Regions from separate parts of the Lysinibacillus sp. FSL R7-0073 genome, predicted to be linked through region 2. Evidence: predicted binding sites of a transcription regulator. Region 2 holds the regulator's gene; the other holds the start of a gene.
The links. Region 2 encodes NrdR, which represses ribonucleotide reductase genes. Its sites were predicted from a motif close to AACACNATATATNGTGTT; they were not measured.
Positions count from the first base shown of each region.

Region 1: a site for NrdR is predicted at 3,795-3,812, ahead of MKY88_RS15255 (vitamin B12-dependent ribonucleotide reductase). Genes of this name have one in related genera too.

Region 1 covers NZ_JBBPAS010000001.1:3,064,837-3,074,984, forward strand. The annotation lists gene MKY88_RS15250 (hypothetical protein) at 1-950, opposite strand, end outside; gene MKY88_RS15255 (vitamin B12-dependent ribonucleotide reductase) at 1,177-3,747, opposite strand; gene MKY88_RS15260 (lipoate--protein ligase family protein) at 3,935-4,765, opposite strand; gene MKY88_RS15265 (rhodanese-like domain-containing protein) at 4,970-5,356, shown strand; glycine riboswitch at 5,790-5,866, shown strand; gene MKY88_RS15270 (amino acid permease) at 6,031-7,368, shown strand; gene MKY88_RS15275 (glutaminase) at 7,403-8,365, opposite strand; gene MKY88_RS15280 (M20 family metallopeptidase) at 8,450-9,865, opposite strand; gene MKY88_RS15285 (MFS transporter) at 9,885-10,148, opposite strand, start outside.
Region 2 covers NZ_JBBPAS010000001.1:3,540,944-3,551,091, forward strand. The annotation lists gene infC (translation initiation factor IF-3) at 1-311, opposite strand, end outside; gene thrS (threonine--tRNA ligase) at 726-2,657, opposite strand; gene dnaI (primosomal protein DnaI) at 3,087-4,016, opposite strand; gene MKY88_RS17780 (replication initiation and membrane attachment family protein) at 4,044-5,408, opposite strand; gene nrdR (transcriptional regulator NrdR) at 5,425-5,895, opposite strand; gene MKY88_RS17790 (glyceraldehyde-3-phosphate dehydrogenase) at 6,078-7,100, opposite strand; gene coaE (dephospho-CoA kinase) at 7,305-7,898, opposite strand; gene mutM (bifunctional DNA-formamidopyrimidine glycosylase/DNA-(apurinic or apyrimidinic site) lyase) at 7,912-8,784, opposite strand; gene polA (DNA polymerase I) at 8,797-10,148, opposite strand, start outside.

The DNA.
Region 1 (10,148 bases), 480 kb from region 2:
TTCATCGGGTCAAAAGATTTAGCATCTATTTTACCTTCAATAAATAAATGAATTCCTTTTTGTTGTTCAAAGCTTTCAAATGTAGTTTTTCTACATTCTATAGCAAAATTAATTACTTCTTCTGTTTCAGAACTTATTTCTACCTGATTTATTTTTACCAAATTATCCGAAAGTTGTTTAATTATATCGTATAATGTTTCCTCTTCCCCCCAAAAACTTTCTTTCCAACCTGGTGAAAACTCATCTAGTAACAAACACATAAACAAACCTGAACTATAACAACTCTTCCGTATATTAGATGTGGACTCATATTTGTCCTTTAGGTTTTGCCCATATTTTTTTAAAACGGATTCGTAAGCTATCGGAGTTTTTTCTGCGAAAGCCTTGAGTTCAACATACCACGCGGGTCCTTCAATTGTTTCAATTAAGCTTTCATATAATAAATTATTAGGGAACTTATTAGCCCTTTTTTCTCTAAGAGCAATGAACGTATTAAGATATAGTTTCTTTTTAATAATATTGTTTTCTAGCACAGCACTAAAAAGGTTGATTCTTTCCTGATTTCGTAATTCCACATTTTCTTTTGATAACGGATATGTAATTCCCAAAATTTCATCTGCAAACCGCGTTTCACCTTTCACATACTGAAAACCGTGGAACAGTTCATGGACAAGAAGAGAATATAAACTTTCATAATTCTCACACAAATCCATATTTACAATTGCTGTTGGATAATCATTATAGAGAATAAGTGTACAACCTATAAATCGCTCATCCCAATTAAAAATCTGATAATGATTTTGTTCACTTCTTTTCATTCTAGGATGGTTAAATAAATAAACATAATTTTTATCATATAGTGCGTAAGCAACCGATTGAAATCCTGACCAATAGTGATTCAAATTTGAATTTATTAAGTCTTGAGAAATTCTGTTAAGATAGTTATTCATTTTTTATCCCCCATCTATTAATTCAATATATATATTCTATTTGAAATGAAAAATTTCCTTTTACTATTGATATTCAATATCGGACTACAAACTTTATTGATTTGCCAATGCCAGCATTACAACCAAAGTTCGTTAAGACATAAAAACACCCCTTTGGATTAAAATAATCTAAGGGGTGTTTCATCATGGCTTTATTTAAAGCTACAAGATAGCATTTTCTACGATTTTACAGGCCGCATTTTAACTGTGCGCCACAGTTTGTACATGTATTACAGCCGCCCATTTCTTCGACTGTTCCTTTACGACATACTGGACATGTATTTCCTACGTCCGAGCCAATTACCGTCGTGGACTCTAGTGCTTGAATCGTATCAACTAATACGACTGGACGTTTTGTATGTTCTTCTACTAATTCTTCTTCAAATGATAATTGATCCATATCATTTTCTTCAGCTTTTAGCGTAAGTACCTGTGAATCACGGCTACCATCCACATAGACCGTACCACCTTTAGCGCCACCTTTATATAGTCGCTCGTATACTTTTTCAACTTGTTGTACAGTATAGCCTTTTGGTGCATTTACTGTTTTAGAGATCGATGAATCAATCCACTTTTGAATAATACATTGTACATCAGCATGTGCCTCTGGTTTTAGCTCCATTGCCGTTACAAACCATTCTGGAAGCTCTTGCTCATTAGCCTCTGGATGACGATCTAAATATTCTTTTACAATTTCAGCTTTTACTTCAATAAACTTACCTAGACGACCAGAACGATAGTAAGTGAAGGAGAAGTATGGCTCAAGACCTGTTGCTACGCCTACCATTGTTCCTGTTGAACCAGTTGGGGCAACCGTTAATAAATGCGAGTTACGGATACCTGTTTCTAAAATTTGCTCCTTGATGTGAGCAGGCATTTTTTGCATAAAGCCTGTTTCTGTAAAAGCTTTACGTAAACGAGCTGTTTCTTCGTCCGTAGCACCTACTAAGAATGGGAAGCTTCCACGCTCTTTAGCAAGCTCTGTAGACGCCTCATACGCTGTTTCAGCAATTGTTTTAAAGATTTCATCGACTAAAGCATTACCTGCTTCAGAACCGTATTCTTTCTCACAATAAATGAGTAAATCAGCTAAGCCCATTACGCCTAAACCAACACGACGCTCACCTAGTGCTTGTACACGGTTTTCTTCTAAGAAATATGGTGTTGCATCAATAACATTATCCTGCATACGAACGCCTACACGAACCGTTTCACGTAGTGCTTCGTAATCTACAGTTTGGTTGTCTTTATTTGCAAATTGTGCAAGGTTTACTGCTGCCAAGTTACACACTGAGTATGGCGCAAGTGGCTGTTCCCCACATGGATTAGTTGCTACAACGCTTTGACCATATGCCTTTGCATTCGTCATATCATTCGCATTGTCGATAAAGAAAATTCCTGGCTCTGCAGAGTATGTTGCACATACGTTAATTAAATTCCACAATTCTTTCGCTTTGATCGTGCGATATGTGCGGATTTTATAACCCATTTTCTCCCATTCGCGAACGTCACCTACATTATGCCATTCTGTGTTGTAAGCGTGCATTTCTTCTTTCGAGTATTCTTCAACCGCTGGGAAACGCAGTTCGAAATCAGCATCGTTTTCAACAGCTTCCATAAATTCTTTTGTTAATGTTACGGAGATGTTTGCACCCGTTAAGAACTCTGAGTTATGAACAGTATATGTGCCACCATCACGTAATTTATTTTCAGCCTCACGAATAATTGCTGTATCAAATCCACCTAAACCTTCAATGCTTTTATAGTTTACAATGCCTTGATACATAGCTTCTTCCTGCATAGAAAGTGGCTTGAAGTTTAATTTTTCTTTAGCTAGACGAATGATTGTTTCATCCGTTGTATTTTCAATTAGGTAACGCAGAATACGTGGGTTTTGCATTTTCGAAATAATAAACTCCACAATATCTGGATGCCAATCGGCAAGCATAATCATTTGTGCTCCACGACGTGAGCCACCTTGCTCTACAAGATGTGTTAATTTAGCAATATCATCTAACCAAGAAACAGAACCAGATGATTTACCGTTTACACCACGTGCCAGTGTGTTGCGTGGACGTAATGTGGAACCATTTGTTCCTACTCCACCACCACGGCTCATAATTTCCATTACTTGCTTACGGTGATCACTAATACCTTCACGTGAATCAGCGACAAAAGGCATTACGTAACAGTTAAAGAATGTTACATCTGTTTCAGATCCTGCTCCGTATATTACTCGTCCTGCTGGAATGAACTTTAAGGACACTAATTGCTCATAAAATTTTTCAAACCATTCTTGGCGTTTTTCTGGCGTTTTTTCAACAACCGCCAGTCCTGTTGCATTTCGTTTAGCGATTTGTTCATAAAAAATCTCAAGAGGCTTCTCTAGCACGTCAATTGAACGCGTAATCACACCCGTTTCTTGCTCTTTTGGATCGTCTAAAGCACTACGATAATCTTCCTCAATCAAAATATCTGCTGTTTTTGTAGTCATGTCCAGCTTTTGAATTGTCCCTAAACCACGTGCAGGGAATTTTGGATCAGCTTTTACCGTTAAAACAACAAAGTCACCGGCTTTCAGTGTTTTCTTTTCTGTGTCTTTAAACGAGTAGCGATCGATCATGACAAGTCTTGATACACCTTTGTGCGTGATATGCATATCAGGCGTTACAGGGTGTACCTGCGGGAATTGTTCGATATCTTTGTTTAACTGTTCAAATTGATTGTTTACATCGGGTTGATGATTTGTGAGTACCATCGTTTTGCCTCCCTTACAAAATAAATACACAATATCATGTGTTGTTAAACACTACATATTGTGTATATGTCTTTTAAAAAGATACTATATATAGATTTTCAATTCAACTCTTGCTTTTTTCAATAGAATCAGAACTACTTGTAATAGCAAGGATTGAACGCTAAAAAATATTTTTTTATACCATTTTTTACTTTTTGAAGTTCCACTCATCAGATGCATATTTTTTTTCTTCTAATGCACGGACATATTCTAACTGCTCCTCAGAAAGTGTAAATGGTTTTAATTCAATTTGCAACGATTTTGCAAAACCATCTCGAAAAGCAGTGACACATTGTTCAACTGTCACAGGTTCTTCCACAAGACTGTTAATCGCTACTGCTTTTTCTGGTAATTTTCTGCGCATACGATCCTTCGCTTCTTCACTCGAAAAATTAAAGACCGATAATAACTTCTCCTGATCTAAATCTAATAAAATGGCACCATGCTGCAATATAACACCTTTTTGACGTGTTTGCGCACTTCCCGCTATTTTTTTCCCTTCGACTACTAGCTCATACCAGCTTGGAGCATCAAAGCATACAGCACTTTTCGGACTCTTTAAGTCTGCTCTTTTCTCCTCTGTATCAGGGACACTAAAATAGGCATCCATCCCTAGGTTATGGAAACCTTGCAAGATTCCCTCACTTAGCACACGGTACGCCTCTGTCACTGACTCTGGCATATTTGGATAGCTTTCTGTTACGATGACACTATATGTAAGCTCATGCTCATGCAATACAGCTCGTCCACCAGTTGGTCGACGTACAAAACCTAAGCCTTGCTCACGTACAGCATCTAAATTTATATCTTTTTTGGCCTGCTGAAAATAACCGATTGATAATGTTGCTGGTTCCCACTCATAAAAACGAATGACTGGTGGAATTAACCCCTCACTATGCCAATCAAGTAATGCTTCATCTAGTGCCATATTAAAAGAAGGACTACATTTCCCTGAATTTAAAAAATACCAAGTTGTCATATGTTCATCTCCTACAATTTATAAAAATACCTCAGGCCCCACCTGCGGTTCAACCTTAACGAAGATTACGTTACAGTTCAAGTTGTTGCTTTTGAAACGATATCGACGAATTCGCCACAATCTAGTTAATTTTATCAAACTCATTGGACTATCGCTAGCGCATCTTTTATAATAATAAAGAAGATAGAAAGGGGTAAGAAAATCTTGGACATACTTATCACAATCGGTGTCGTTTTAGTAGTCATAATTGCATACATCGGTATTAATGCACTAAGACTCAAAAAAGCTGTAACCAACTTAACACAAGAACAATTTATTGAAGGCTATCGTAAAGCACAACTAATCGATGTTCGTGAACAAAAAGAATTTGATGCTGGTCACATTCTTGGAGCACGAAACGTTCCTTCCACAACATTACGTCAACGTTATAAAGAAATTCGCCCAGATTTACCAGTATATTTATACTGTCAAAATACAGGCCGTAGCTCACGTGCTGCACTATTTCTTAAAAAACGTGGGTACAACCAAATTTACCAACTTCAAGGTGGATTCAAAACTTGGACAGGTAAAATAAAAGCCAAAAAATATTAATATTTCCCTAAAAAAGTCGTCTCAAAGAACTAGGAGACGGCTTCTTTTTATACAAAAAATTCAGAGTTTCTACTATATTATATCTATTGCAAAATTTTAAGTGGCTATTTATTGCATTTTACATATAATAAATGATCCGCTTCCTCTTCCCAGCACTCGTCCCATCATCATTTAGAGATTACTTTGATGGCCTTCACCCACATAAGCCTTTCGTATTTACCCATTTCCTCAAACTAGTGAAATCTTTGTATGTCCAAAAATACTAATTTTCGTTAGTAATTTTTATTTATGCACTACATTCTTCTATTTTTCTGAAAATAATATAAATTTATAGTTGAATAATTGTAAAAGCACTGCTAGGATATATAATATCTTAAAATAATATATAATTATAAAATTAATAAGCTATGAATGCTATGGATCAAACTATAGCAGGAGCAGTTCTGGAGAGAGCGCAATTTGCGTCGCCGAAGGGTTCACTATCTCAGGCAAAAGGACAGAGGAGTAATAACAGCTTTTTTAAGCGATGCCATACGAAGGTTAAGATGATTTGATGAAACATCCGTGATCAAATGGTATTTGTTATTCTGACGTTTTTCCGAGACTAGTGTCACAACTAGTCTCTTTTTTATTTTTCCAGTCATCATTTTTTATGCATCTTTGGGGGGATTAACGTGGAACAGCAACAATTAAAACGTGAATTAAAAAATCGCCATGTGCAGCTTATTGCCATTGGTGGGACAATAGGAACTGGTTTATTTCTAGGCTCTGGGAAAGCCATTGCGTTAGCAGGGCCTTCGATCATCCTTGCCTATTTAATAGTCGGAACGGCACTCTTTTTTGTTATGCGTGCATTGGGCGAACTATTATTATCGAATTCAGGGTATACATCATTTACAGATTTTGCCTCCGAATACATAGGGCCATGGGCAGGATATGTAACAGGCTGGACCTACTGGTTCTGTTGGATCATGACGGCGATGGCAGATATTATCGCTGTGGGGGTTTATACACAATATTGGTTTGATATCCCTCAATGGGTTCCAGCTATTGGTTGTTTAGTATTATTACTACTGCTGAATTTATTGACGGTCAAACTATTTGGGGAGTTAGAATTTTGGTTTGCTATCATTAAAGTGATTACCATTGTGGCGCTCATTATCCTGGGTCTTATTATGTTAGTGACAGGCTTTCAAACAAGCTCTGGGACGGTTTCAGTAGATAATCTTTGGGTCCACGGAGGCCTGTTTCCAAATGGAGTATATGGCTTTTTAATGGCCTTCCAGATGGTTGTTTTTGCTTTCGTCGGTGTGGAATTAGTAGGAGTATCTGCAGCCGAGACTGCAGACCCACAAAAAAACATCCCTTCTGCTATTAATAAAATACCATTTCGAATTTTACTCTTTTATGTAGGGGCACTGTTTGTCATCCTATGTATCAATCCATGGTATGAAATGTCTGCCGCAAGCAGTCCATTTGTCCAAGTATTTACGTTAGCGGGTATTCCAATTGCTGCAGGTATTATTAATTTTGTCGTGCTAACTTCAGCCGCTTCTGCTGGTAATAGTGGTCTATTCTCAACAAGTCGCATGCTCTTTAATCTTGGTAAAAATAAACAAGCATCACCGGCTTTTGCTAAGCTCAATAAAAATAGTGTTCCAAGTAACGCACTAGTCATTTCTGCAATTGTTGTATCTGCAGGGGCACTGTTAAGTAAGTTAATGCCAGAGAATGCCTTTAGTATCGTGACAACTATTAGTGCGATTTGCTTCATATGGGTGTGGAGTATTATCATCATTTCTCACATCATCTATAAACGGAAAAATCGTGCCCTACATGAGGCCTCAAGCTTCAAAGCACCATTGACACCTTTTATCAACTACGTAGTGCTTGCTTTTTTTGCTTTTCTATTAATTGTGATGTTTATTTCTGAGGCAACACGTACAGCACTTCTACTTACACCTATTTGGTTTATTGCCTTATTCATTCTATATAAAATGAAAAAAAGATGACTTCAGAGCTCACTCTGAAGTCATCTTCTACTCGTTAAAAAATGGTCATATCCCATTCTGTCGCTAAATGTTTCAGTAATTGGACACCTGCGACACTATTCCCGATAGGATCGATGGCTGGTCCATAAATACCTATTCCACAGCCAGCAGGGAATGGTGAATCTAATCCTGCATGGCCTGGGACAGCAGTAAGAATGGCACCAGAAACACCACTTTTAGCAGGAAGTCCAATAAATGCCGCAAATTTTCCTGAAGCATTGTACATACCGCATGTTACCATTAAAGCCTTTGCTAATTTTGCCACTTGTTTAGGAAATAATTGTTTCTTTAATAGTGGATGATGGCCATCATTAGCGATAACTAAACCAATCATCGCTAAATCGGATACATTAACTTCAATCGCACATTGCTTTAGGTACACCTCAAGAGCCGCCTCTACTGGGCAGTCCAAGAAACCAGAATCCATTAAATAGTAGGCTAGTGCTCGATTACGGTTAGCTGTTTGCCACTCTGATTGAAACACTTCCTCATTGATACTTAATTGCTTACCTATGATTTGCTCTAAAAATTGCAGGATTTTGTCAATCTTCTCTTGTGGTGAATGGCCAATCATCATAGAGGATACAGTAATCGCCCCAGCATTAATCATTGGATTAAAAGGCTTTCCTGGTTGATGACTTTCTAAGCGAATAATGGAGTTGAATGTATCCCCTGTCGGCTCCACATCCACCCGTTCTAATACATATGGCAATCCTCGATCCATACAGGCCAATATAAAGGTGATTACTTTGGAAACACTTTGAAGCGTAAATAATTCCGTCGTATCACCGGCTTTAATTTCATGCCCTTCAGTGCCAATAATAGCTATAGCTAATTGATTCGGGTCTTTTTTAGCTAATGCAGGGATATAGTTTGCGCACTGTCCTTCATTGGCGGCAGAGCGAAACTGAGTTACCCATTGTGCCACAAGCTGATCGTGACTTGGTTGTGTAGACATTACTGTGGACTCCTTTCAAAATGTGCAAAAACAGAGTCTTCATAGTTCTCCTATGAAGACTCTATCCATATTTTTGCTATCCTTTTATAGCTTTGGAGGCAATGTCCCCTCCGGAATTAACGATTCATACGTCTCCCCATCAAGACGTTCTTGCCATTCCTTTTTAGCTTCCTCAATCAGTACTGGATTAGCCAATAACTCAATCGCTGTACACGCCATAATTTTAGCAGCTTGTAGCATACCTTTATGGGCGATTGGCGTGACGCCTTGAGAAACAACTTGCCATGTATGCAGTGGCGTTCCTAATGCCATACATACTGTCGTACATTGAACAGTTGGCACATTCCAGCTAACATCTCCCACATCAGTAGAGCCACCCATGGTAAATTCAGGGAGCATACGAGGAATATGATCAGCAATAACTTTTCCTTGTAATTGTTGAACATCGCCTTTATGTAGACCAATTAATGAAGAGGCTTGTACGTCAGGAGAAAACGTATTGAAAATAGCCTGAGCATACTGTTCATCTTCTATTGTATAGTCTGGCATGCCAATTTCAAGTATTTGTTGATACATGACATCATAAAGCGTCTTATTCGTTATTAAATTTGAAGCTGCACCTTCAAAATCGATTTCTAGGGAAGTGCCTGTCATGAGCGTTGCACCCTTCGCAATATTTTCAACGCGCTGATAGATTTCTTGCACTTGTTGCTTTTTAGGTGCTCGCACTAAATAGGTAACCTCAGCATATGGTTGAACAACATTCGGAGATGTTCCACCAGAGTTTGTAATAGCGTAATGCACTCGTGCTTCTGGTATGATATGCTCTCGTAAATAGTTTACCCCAACGTTCATAAGCTCAACAGCATCTAATGCACTTCTTCCAAGATGAGGAGCAGCTGCAGCATGTGCACTTTTACCTGTAAACTTAAATGTAACAGCATAGTTTGCTAGAGAACTACAAGTCATCACAGTTGAAAAAGTACCAGGATGCCAAGAAATGGCGATATCTACATCATCGAATAAGCCAGCTTTCGCCATATAAGCTTTACCAGATCCATTTTCTTCTGCAGGGCAACCGTAAAAACGGATGGTTGCAGATTGTGGATGTTGCTCTAAATAATCTTTTACTGCAACAGCTGCTGCAAATGCGCCAGTTCCTAATAAATTATGGCCACAGCCATGACCACTTCCCCCATTTTCTAGAGGCTCATGAGTGGTAACACCACCTTTTTGGCTCAAGCCTGGTAGTGCATCATATTCCCCTAAAAAGGCAATGACTGGCTTTCCTGAGCCAAAAGTTCCAACAAGCGCAGTATCAAGACCCGCTACGCCAACCTCAGTTTGAAAACCCTCTTTTTCGAGTGCCTCTTTCATATATTGCATCGATTGTCTTTCTTGAAAATGAAGCTCCGGTACAGCCCAAATCGCATCGCTTAAGGCCACACTTGCTCTCTTCTTTGCCTCAATTAAAGTAGAAATTTTTTCTTGAAAACTCATTATTGTCCCTCCAATTTATTCATTCTGCTTTCAATAATGCTCCTTTTTGGTCGTTTAGCGTTACAAGCGACACAATACAAATGAGCGCGAATCCAATTAACATCCAAAAGGCTGCATCAAAGGAACCATTAAAGGCATCTACCATAAAACCAATAGCCATAGGCGTAACAAATCCCGCTAGCTGTCCGCCTGTATTTGCAATCCCCATAGCTGAGCCTGTTATAGACGAAGGCAATTTCTTTAGAACAATTACCGGTAGTAGCGTAATGACAAATGCAATAAA
Region 2 (10,148 bases):
TTAATCGCATTACGTAGCTTCGTTTGGAAATCATGTTCATCGATTGATGGGCTCAGACGAACCTCTTTCATTACGATGACCTTTTGATTTTTACGAATTTCACGGTCTTTCTTTTGCTGTTCAAACTTAAATTTACCATAGTCCATGATACGAGCGACTGGCGGCTTGGCTTGAGGGGCCACAAGGACAAGATCCAAGTTTACACGAGTGGCGATTTCTAGCGCTTCATTACGTGTCTTTACACCAAGCTGGTCACCATTGTGATCGATTAATCGAAGTTCACGTGCGCGAATGCCTTCGTTTACATACATGTCTTTGCTAATAGTAATCCACCTCCAAGTAGTTGTCGCGAATACATGGTTTGGGCAAAGCCTTGCCCGGTTGAACGGTACATCCTCTTGTCATGTCCATAAAAAAAGGACGGACATTTTTGAAGATGTCCGCCCGCTATATGTGCATGCGCAAGTCTACGCAAAACAATTCAACGTGTCATACCTGTTCACAGCCTTTAAAGCGTTGTATCAGGTGAGAAGCGGGCAGCCTCTACTTCAACCACAAACTTTGTATTCATTAACCTTAATTATATTAGCATGTATATGATAAGCTGTCAAATACTAATTTTCTTATCATACCTAGATTGACCTAATATTAAATAATTTATACAACAGCAAGATTCATTTTATACAAAAAACCTCACTTATGCAAGTGAGATTTTTTATGAAAGATTATTTTGTAATTTCCGCTTTTATAGCTGTTAGGAAATTCTCAAAGCTAATTGTTTCGGAATCTTTAGAGCCATAACGGCGAACATTTACACCATTAGCTTCAACTTCTTTATCACCAATGACAAGCATATACGGAATCTTTTTCATTTGTGCTTCACGGATTTTATAGCCTAATTTCTCTTCACGATCATCCATTTCCACACGTAAGCCCGCAGCTGTTAATTGCTCTTCAATTTGTTTTGCATAATCGAAGTGCGCTTCATTCGATACTGGAATGACTTCTACTTGCACTGGAGCTAACCAAGTTGGGAATGCACCTTTATATTCTTCAATTAAGAAGGCAACGAAGCGTTCCATTGTTGATACAACGCCACGGTGAATAACGACTGGACGATGTGGTTTGCCATCTTCTCCAACGTAACTTAGGTCGAAACGTTCTGGTAATAAGAAGTCTAGCTGAACTGTTGATAAAGTTTCTTCTTTACCGATCGCTGTTTTTACTTGCACATCCAGTTTTGGGCCATAGAATGCTGCTTCACCTTCTGCCTCGAAGTAATCTAAACCAAGCTCATCCATTGCTTCTTTTAACATGCTTTGTGCTTTTTCCCACATAGCATCATCATTGAAGTATTTTTCAGTATCTGCAGGGTCGCGATACGATAAACGGAATGAATAATCATTTAAATCGAAATCTTTATAAACCTCTAAGATTAACTGAACGACTTTTTGGAACTCTGCTTTAATTTGATCTGGACGAACAAAGATATGTGCATCATTTAAAGTCATCCCACGTACACGCTGTAGGCCAGAAACGGCTCCCGACATTTCATAGCGGTGCATTGTACCAAGCTCTGCAATACGTAATGGTAAACTACGATAAGAATGCATGCTATTTTTGTAAACCATCATATGGTGAGGACAGTTCATTGGACGCATAATTAATGTCTCGTTGTCCATTTCCATTGGTGGGAAAATAGAATCCTGGTAATGATCCCAGTGACCAGAAGTTTGATAAAGCTCTTTTGAACCTAATACAGGTGTATAAACATGCTTATATCCAAGAGATAATTCTTTATCGACGATATAACGCTCAATAACACGACGAATTGTTGCACCATTTGGTAACCAAAGTGGTAAGCCTTGGCCAACCTTTTGAGAAGTTGTAAATAGCTCTAATTCCTTCCCGATTTTACGGTGATCCCGTTCTTTTGCTTCTTCTAGCATTTGTAGGTGATGTTTTAATTCTTCTTTTTTGAAGAACGCTGTGCCATAAATACGTTGTAGCATTTTGTTATCAGAGTTTCCTCTCCAATAGGCACCTGCTAATGATAACAGCTTGAACTCGCGAAGTTTACCAGTAGATGGTACGTGAATACCACGGCAAAGATCGAAAAACTCCCCTTGATAATAAATGGACACTTGTTCATCTGCAGGGATTGCTTCTAGTAATTCTAATTTATATTCATCGCCAATTTTTTCATACATTGCTTGTGCTTCCGCACGACTTACATTTTTACGTTCTACCTCTAGATTTTCAGCAATAATTTTTTTCATTTCCTTTTCAATTGCTGGTAGATCTTCGGCAGTGATTGGTGTAGGAGAATCAATATCGTAGTAGAATCCACCATCGATAACAGGTCCAATACCCAGTTTTACATCTGGGAATAAACGTTTAATTGCCTGTGCTGTTAAGTGGGCTGTTGAGTGACGTAAAATCTCAAGTGCTTCTGCATCATCTTGTGTGATAATAGCAATTGCAGCATCTTCTTCGATTGGTGTTTTTAAATCTACTAATACACCGTTAATTTTACCTGCGTAAGCTTTTTTTCGTAAGCCAGGGCTGATTGATAAGGCTACGTCATCTGTTGATGTACCTTTTACAAATTCCTTTACAGCGCCATCTGGGAAAGTTAATTTAATCATTTCTGACATATTCGTTGCACTCCTTTGTTTTTGTTGAATACATAATGATTGATGGAATGTTGACTAATGAATAAAGTGATACGGCTGCTTTTATGAGCGCTCTCCAACTCGGATTGAGCGAGGTCTTTCCACAAAAATAAAAAAAGCCCCGTCCCTCACGAAAGGGACGAAGCGTATGCTCGTGGTTCCACCCTTCTTCCTTCCGACTTATCAAGTCAGACGAAGCTCAAGGCTAGCTAACGGGCTAGGGACCGGCGAAAGATTATCCCTTTCGCTGCTCAGCAGGTAGTAAATGATGCGTTCATACTAGGAAGCTTTCAGCCGTTGACTTCCCTCTCTAGAAGCTGATACACAAAATTCATGTCCTCATCAATGCATATTGATATTTAGTATATGAGTCAGTATACGCTCGATTGTCGAAAAATGCAACTACCAATGTTACATCCTACGGTTATTGCCACGCATTTCAATTGGCTCTGTTAAGGCTTTTATACGCTCCATTATACGCCCTGCCTTGACAACCTCAATATCACCTTTTTGCGATTGGGCTAAATGGTGCTCTAATTCTCCATAATTAAAATTAGATGTAATAAACGTTGGCAATTGTTCAGCCATCCGATAATGGAAAATAGTCCCTAAAATTTCATCCCGTGTCCAGGCGGTCATTGTTTCTGCCCCTAAATCATCAAGCATTAAAACAGGTGCCTTTTTAATATAGTCTATTTTTTCATTCAATGTATTATCGCCAATAGCATTTTTCATTTCCCGTAAAAATTCTGGCACGAAGACAACAACTGAACGTATTTTAATAGACGCTAATTCATTGGCAAGTGCACCAAGCACAAAAGACTTCCCTACACCGAATTTACCGTATAAGTAAAAACCTTTTGATGGTAAATGATTTGATTCTTTTGTCGCTTTTACAAATTGTGCTGCTTTTTGGGCAATCATCACGCGAGACTCATCATCAATACTTAAATCGTGAATCGTTGCTTGTAGCACATCTTTGGGCATATGCATACTGGCAATCATATTCGCGACATCCCGACGCTCTTCTTCTCTGATTTTTTGCTCACAGCGTACATAATCAATTTCAACTGTATTCCGAACTACCCTTAAAGTAGGAAGGAAGCCTTTTAAATAGTTTGTACAATGTTCTGTGTTATCACAACCACAGCATTCCGTAGATTGACTAATAAATTCATGGAGCTTAGGTAAATTTCGTTCGATATTATCATAGCTTAATTCATCTGCATGACGTGCTAGAAATTCTTGTACGCGTGGATTTTCTAAAATTTCACGTCGCATGGCTTCATAGCGTTCTTGAAACGAGGGTACATTAATAGCTCGTTTTAATGGTCCATTTATAGGTTCGATTGTTGCTCACCTTCTTTACTATTCACTTTTCCCTAGCATCTCTAAGATTTTTTGACGTTCTTTTTCAAAATCTATCGTGCTAGAAGTACTTTCCTCTTGTTTCTCATCACGTTTATAAAACCACTCGGGGACTTTTTCTTCTCGTTGATGTCCTGAACGTCCCTTACCTCGCTGGCTTGTTTTAGTGGTTGTTTGAGGTTTGTTTTTCCAAGTTGTATATTTATCATGCTCTTGGCGTGCAAGTTCCATTGCTTCTTTAGCAGTTTGGATATTTTTACGAACCCAATGATCCGCAATTGTTTCCACATATTTTTTAGGTAACTTCATATCCGTTGTTAACATAACATACTCAAGTAACGCATTGACTACCCCAATCGGCATGCCGTGCTGCACAATTAAACTTTCTGCAAGTTGCACAGAGGTTTGCAAAGGTTCTTTCCCATTATTAATGTCACGCAACACTTGAATAGGAGCCGTAGTCTCTAAATAGTGTTGTAGCTCCTGATCCTTCGATTTTTGTCCGGTTTCTTCCACTGGCAACGGCTCGCTAACTCTCGCTATTTTGGGGGGCTCTTTTGACATCGTTAACTTGTAGAAATCAGCAGCTGCCTTGCGTAAGCGCTCCTGTGAAATCCCTAAATCATCGTCTAAAGCAAGAATTACTACTTTTTGCATATCAAGCGCTGTTAAATGATATAGAAATGCCAGCTTAGCAATAGCCTCACGAACTTCTAATGTCAGTAAATTGGATGGCACCAATTGCTCAGATAAACCTGCTTGCAACAGATCGAAGTCAAATTGCTCCAAATAAAAAGGATACACCCTTTGTTGTTTATCCTTACGATTCGTATCCACTTGTAAATCTGATGGAATATTGGAATGAACGGGCTTATAGACATCTATAAAGGCACGAGATACATCTTTAAAATCCGCGTCCCTCACAGGGGATATAAAACGTTGCCGTAAATTACGATAGGCCTGCTCTCCAATTTTGCTAAATAAAAACATCGATAACAACGGGTCTTTCATAAAGCTTTCCGCATCTAATGGGCGCTGCAGCTCATATAAAAAACTTCGCTCACCAGCATTTTCTTTTTTCCATGTACGTAGTAAACCAATCGCTTCAAGGGCTATACGCGCCTCAAACACTTTACCAATAGGCAGACCGAGCACATTCATTAAATAATAATGTGTCATTTGCGGCTTTGGTATCTGCTCTGCTTCTGCCCATAAAGTTAAATAAAGGCTTATAGGGTCTGAGCCCGTTAACGGTTGATAGAATAATGTTACTAATTGACGCTCTTGAGTAGAAAATGCATGAGGTAGACGAATGTCAAAAGGATCGCCAGGCTGCAATTCCTTAAATAAATGAATCAACGTCATTCATCCTCTCTATTTTCTATGATTTCTGCTCCGTTTGACGTTGAATAATATCTTTAATCTCCTCGATAAAGACATTGATATCCTTAAACTGTCGGTAGACCGATGCAAAACGGACATACGCCACCTCATCAATTTTGGCTAAGCGATCCATTACCAATTCACCGACATCTTCTGAGCGTACTTCTGAATTTCCAATACGACGAAGATCTTTTTCAATTGATAGGACAAGTTGCTCCAGTATATCAAGCGCAACTGGGCGTTTCTCACAGGCACGAATAAGTCCACGAAGTACCTTTTCACGGCTAAATTCCTCTCGTGAACCTTCTTTTTTCACTACAACTAATGGGGTCTCTTCAATTTTTTCAAACGTTGTAAAACGGAAGCCACATGACTCACATTCACGACGTCTACGAATTTCTTTATTATCATCTACTGGCCTCGAATCCACAACACGCGTTCCGTTAAATTGGCAAGATGGACATCTCATATAATTACTCTCCTGGTTTACAACAATTTAATATTTCTATTATAACAAATTTCCTACATATAAGAAAAGTGCATTCACGTAGTGAGCTCATGATAAACCTAAAGCACCTAAAGTACAAGGAAAGTTTTTTAAAAAAAGCACATTGAAATCAGTTAGATTTCAATGTGCTCAAAATGAAAATATTATGCGTTTACCGTTTCTAATGCATTAGCCACTTTTTTCACTAGGTCAACAACGCGTGCAGAGTAACCCCACTCATTATCATACCAAGCAAGTACTTTCACTTTACGGTTACCTAATACCATTGTGGAAAGTCCATCGACTGTTGATGAGTAAGTAGTTGTGTTGTAATCAGAAGATACTAGTGGTTCAACTGAGAAATTTAAAATGCCTTTCATTGGACCTTCTGTTGCAGCTTTTACGAATGCTGCATTAACAGCATCAACTGTTACATCTGTATTTAAATCTACCACAAGGTCAACTAAAGAAACATTTGGTGTTGGAACGCGAAGTGCCATACCATGAATTTTACCTTCTAACTCAGGTAGAACTAATTTTAATGCTTTGGCAGCGCCTGTAGATGTAGGGATAATGGATTGTGCACACCCACGTGCACGACGTAAATCTTTATGTGGATTATCTAAGTTCTTTTGATCGTTTGTATAAGCATGAACAGTCGTCATTAAACCATTTTCAATACCAAATGTATCATTTAATACTTTTGCTACTGGTGCTAAGCAGTTTGTTGTACAAGAAGCGTTTGAAATTACATCATGTTTAGCAATATCAAGTTTGTCATCATTAACGCCTAAAACAATTGTTACATCTTCGTTTTTACCAGGTGCTGTTAAGATAACTTTTTTCGCACCCGCTTCTAAGTGCATTGCTGCTTTATCACGTTCATTAAATTTACCTGTAGCTTCAATAACGATATCAACACCCATTGTAGCCCAAGGTAATTTTAATGGATCGCGTTCGCTAATAATTTGAACACGTTTGCCATTTACAACTAAAGCATCGCCTGCTGGTTCTACTGTACCCTCAAATGTTCCGTGATTTGTGTCATACTTAATCAAATGTGCTAACGTTTCTGCTGGATAGCTAGCGTTAATAGCAACAATATTTAAATTTTCTTGTACGATCGCTTGACGGAAAACCATACGTCCGATACGTCCGAAACCATTAATAGCAATTGATACTGTCATTTAAAAATCCTCCTGTGAGTACATACTCAGATTAATTATATACTTTATGGTGATTAGTATAACACAATTTTAAAAAAGATGAACATTATATACTAATATTATTAAAGTTCTTATTTTCTGAAAAATTATCTTTTATTATGGCATTCGCCCATAAAAAAATGTGTAGCAAGATTTACTTGCTACACATTTTTAGTTTGAAACACTTTAAATTACACCCCAGAAAGCTAGAATTTTTTTTAATTGTTCCTCTGTATTTTCCAGATTCTCATTATTATAAATAACTGCATGGGCTCCCTTTTCTTTGACAGACATAGGTAACTGTGAGTGCATGCGCGCTAAGGCATCCTCTTCTGATAAATGATTGCGTTCCATTAAACGTCGAAGCTGAACCTCTTCACTTACTGACACTACAATGATACGCTCTACAAAAGGCTGAAGCTTACTTTCAAATAACAGGGGAATATCCATAACAACATGCTCGTGACCGCCCTCTAAATAGGCATCACGTTGTCGTAGCATTTCCTTTCTAATGGCCGGATGCATAATATCATTTAAAATTTTGCGTTTGGCAGGCTCATGAAAAATAATATCTCCGAGCATTGTCCGATTTAAATTGCCATCCTCTAGTAAAATATCTTGGCCGAAGTTTTCTGCAATAAATGCCAATGTCTCCGTTCCTGGCTCGACGACATCTCGCGCTACAATATCTGCATCAACAATCGGTAATCCTAGTTCGAGCATCATTTTTGCTACTGTACTTTTACCGCTTGCAATACTTCCTGTAAGTCCGATAATCATTGTTAAATCCCCTTTAATGTTGACAATTTGGGCAAAAAACCGATGTACGCCCACCAATCGTCATTTGACTTGTTGCCGTTTCGCATGCTGGGCATAACTTTTTCCCATACATTTTCAAACGATTCTGCATGCTCCCAGCTTCCCCATTAATATTTCGATAATCAGAGATGGTTGAACCACCTGCTTCAATACTTTGACGCAAAACAGCAACGATCTCCTCAAATAATGCTCGTTTACGCTGCTCACTTATACGGTTCATTTTTCGAGCAGGATGAATTTTCTGAGCAAACAACGCCTCCGTTGCATAAATATTGCCACAGCCCGAAATGACTTGCCCATCCATAATCACTTCTTTTACGGCCTTATTCGCATATTTTGGTAATTTTGATTTCGTTATAAAAAAATCACACGCTAATTCATCAAACGGCTCTGGTGCCATTTTTGTTAATGGTACATGATCTTCAATTTTTGCCAGAAATCGTAGTTCACCAAAGCGTCGTATATCTGAATAAATTAAGTAACCACCATCAGCCATCTTAAATGTAGCATGTATATGCTTTTGGAATTTTGCTTCATCGATGTCTTCTGGTGAATTCACAACAAACCATGCGCCTGTCATTCCTAAGTGACTAACAAGAACATAGGGGACCTCATCTTTCAATAAGTGAAAGAAAATATATTTCGCACGTCGTTCCATTTTTGTAATCGTCATTTCAGACAACGTTAATTCAAATGCATCAGGCTCTGCTTGTTTAACGATACATTGTTTCCCCTCACTAAAAGAAAAGTGTACCCTTTCAGAAAGCTGAACATGTTGAATTGTACGTCCTTCAACCTTTGGCTTCAATGCCTGGACGACACCTTCTACCTCTGGTAATTCAGGCATTTGAACCCCTCCTTATTTTGCTTCATACCATGTCGAACCATGGTTAAAATCTACTTTTAGCGGTACGGAAAGCTCAATTGCATTTTCCATTACCTCTGGCACAATTTTTTCTAGCAACGCAATCTCTTCCTTAGGTGCTTCAAAGATTAACTCATCATGCACTTGTAAAAGTAGCTTTGCCTGCATATTTTCTTTTTTTAATCGAGCATCCATATCAATCATCGCTTTTTTAATAATATCCGCGGCACTTCCCTGAATCGGGGTATTCATCGCCGTACGCTCAGCAAAGCTTCTTAAATTAAAGTTCGAGCTTGTAATATCTGGTAAATAACGACGTCTATTTAAAATTGTTGTGACATAGCCATTGAACTTCGCATTTTGTACAATATCATCCATATACTGTTTAACACCTGGGAAACTAGCGAAATATTTCTCAATAAAAGTTGCCGCTTCCTTACGGGTAATATCTAAATTTTGTGATAGACCATAATCACTGATACCATAAACAATCCCAAAGTTAACAGCCTTCGCTGCACGACGCATATTACTATCAACTTCATCTTCGGCTACATGGAATACATCCATCGCTGTTCGTGTATGAACGTCCATCCCTTCACGGAAGGCCTCTACAAGATTTTTATCTTCCGACATATGTGCGAGTACGCGTAATTCGATTTGCGAATAGTCCGCAGAAAACAGTATCCAATCCTCTTTTGAAGGGACAAATGCTTGACGGATTTTACGTCCCTCCTCTAAACGGATAGGGATGTTTTGTAAATTTGGATCTGTTGAGCTTAGTCGTCCTGTAGCGGTTAAAGCTTGTTGGAAACGAGTATGCACCTTGCTATCCTTTTCATGGATTTCCTTTAGCAATCCTTCAATATAAGTAGACTGTAATTTACCAAGCTGACGATATAACAGAATATATTCAATAATGGCATGCTCTGATTTTAACTTTTCTAATACATCAGCAGCCGTTGAATAGCCCGTCTTCGTTTTTTTAATAACAGGTAAACCTAATTTATCGAATAAAATAACACCTAATTGTTTTGGTGAATTAATATTAAACGTTTCTCCTGCCTCCGCATAAATCTCTTGTTCAAGCACGACGAGCTTTTCATTAAGCTCTTGACCCATTTTTACTAGCGTAGCACGGTTAACGGTAACCCCTTCACTTTCCATCTCACCTAAAATGGCGGCCAATGGCAATTCCAAGTCTTTATAAAGATCAAATTGTTCATTTTCCTTTAATAATGCTTCTAGCTTCGGCTGTAATGACCAGACAGCATAAGCTTTTCGGCTAACATGCTGTGCAAGCTTATCTATTTCAGGTATAGCACGTTTAGCTCCCTTGCCATAAACCG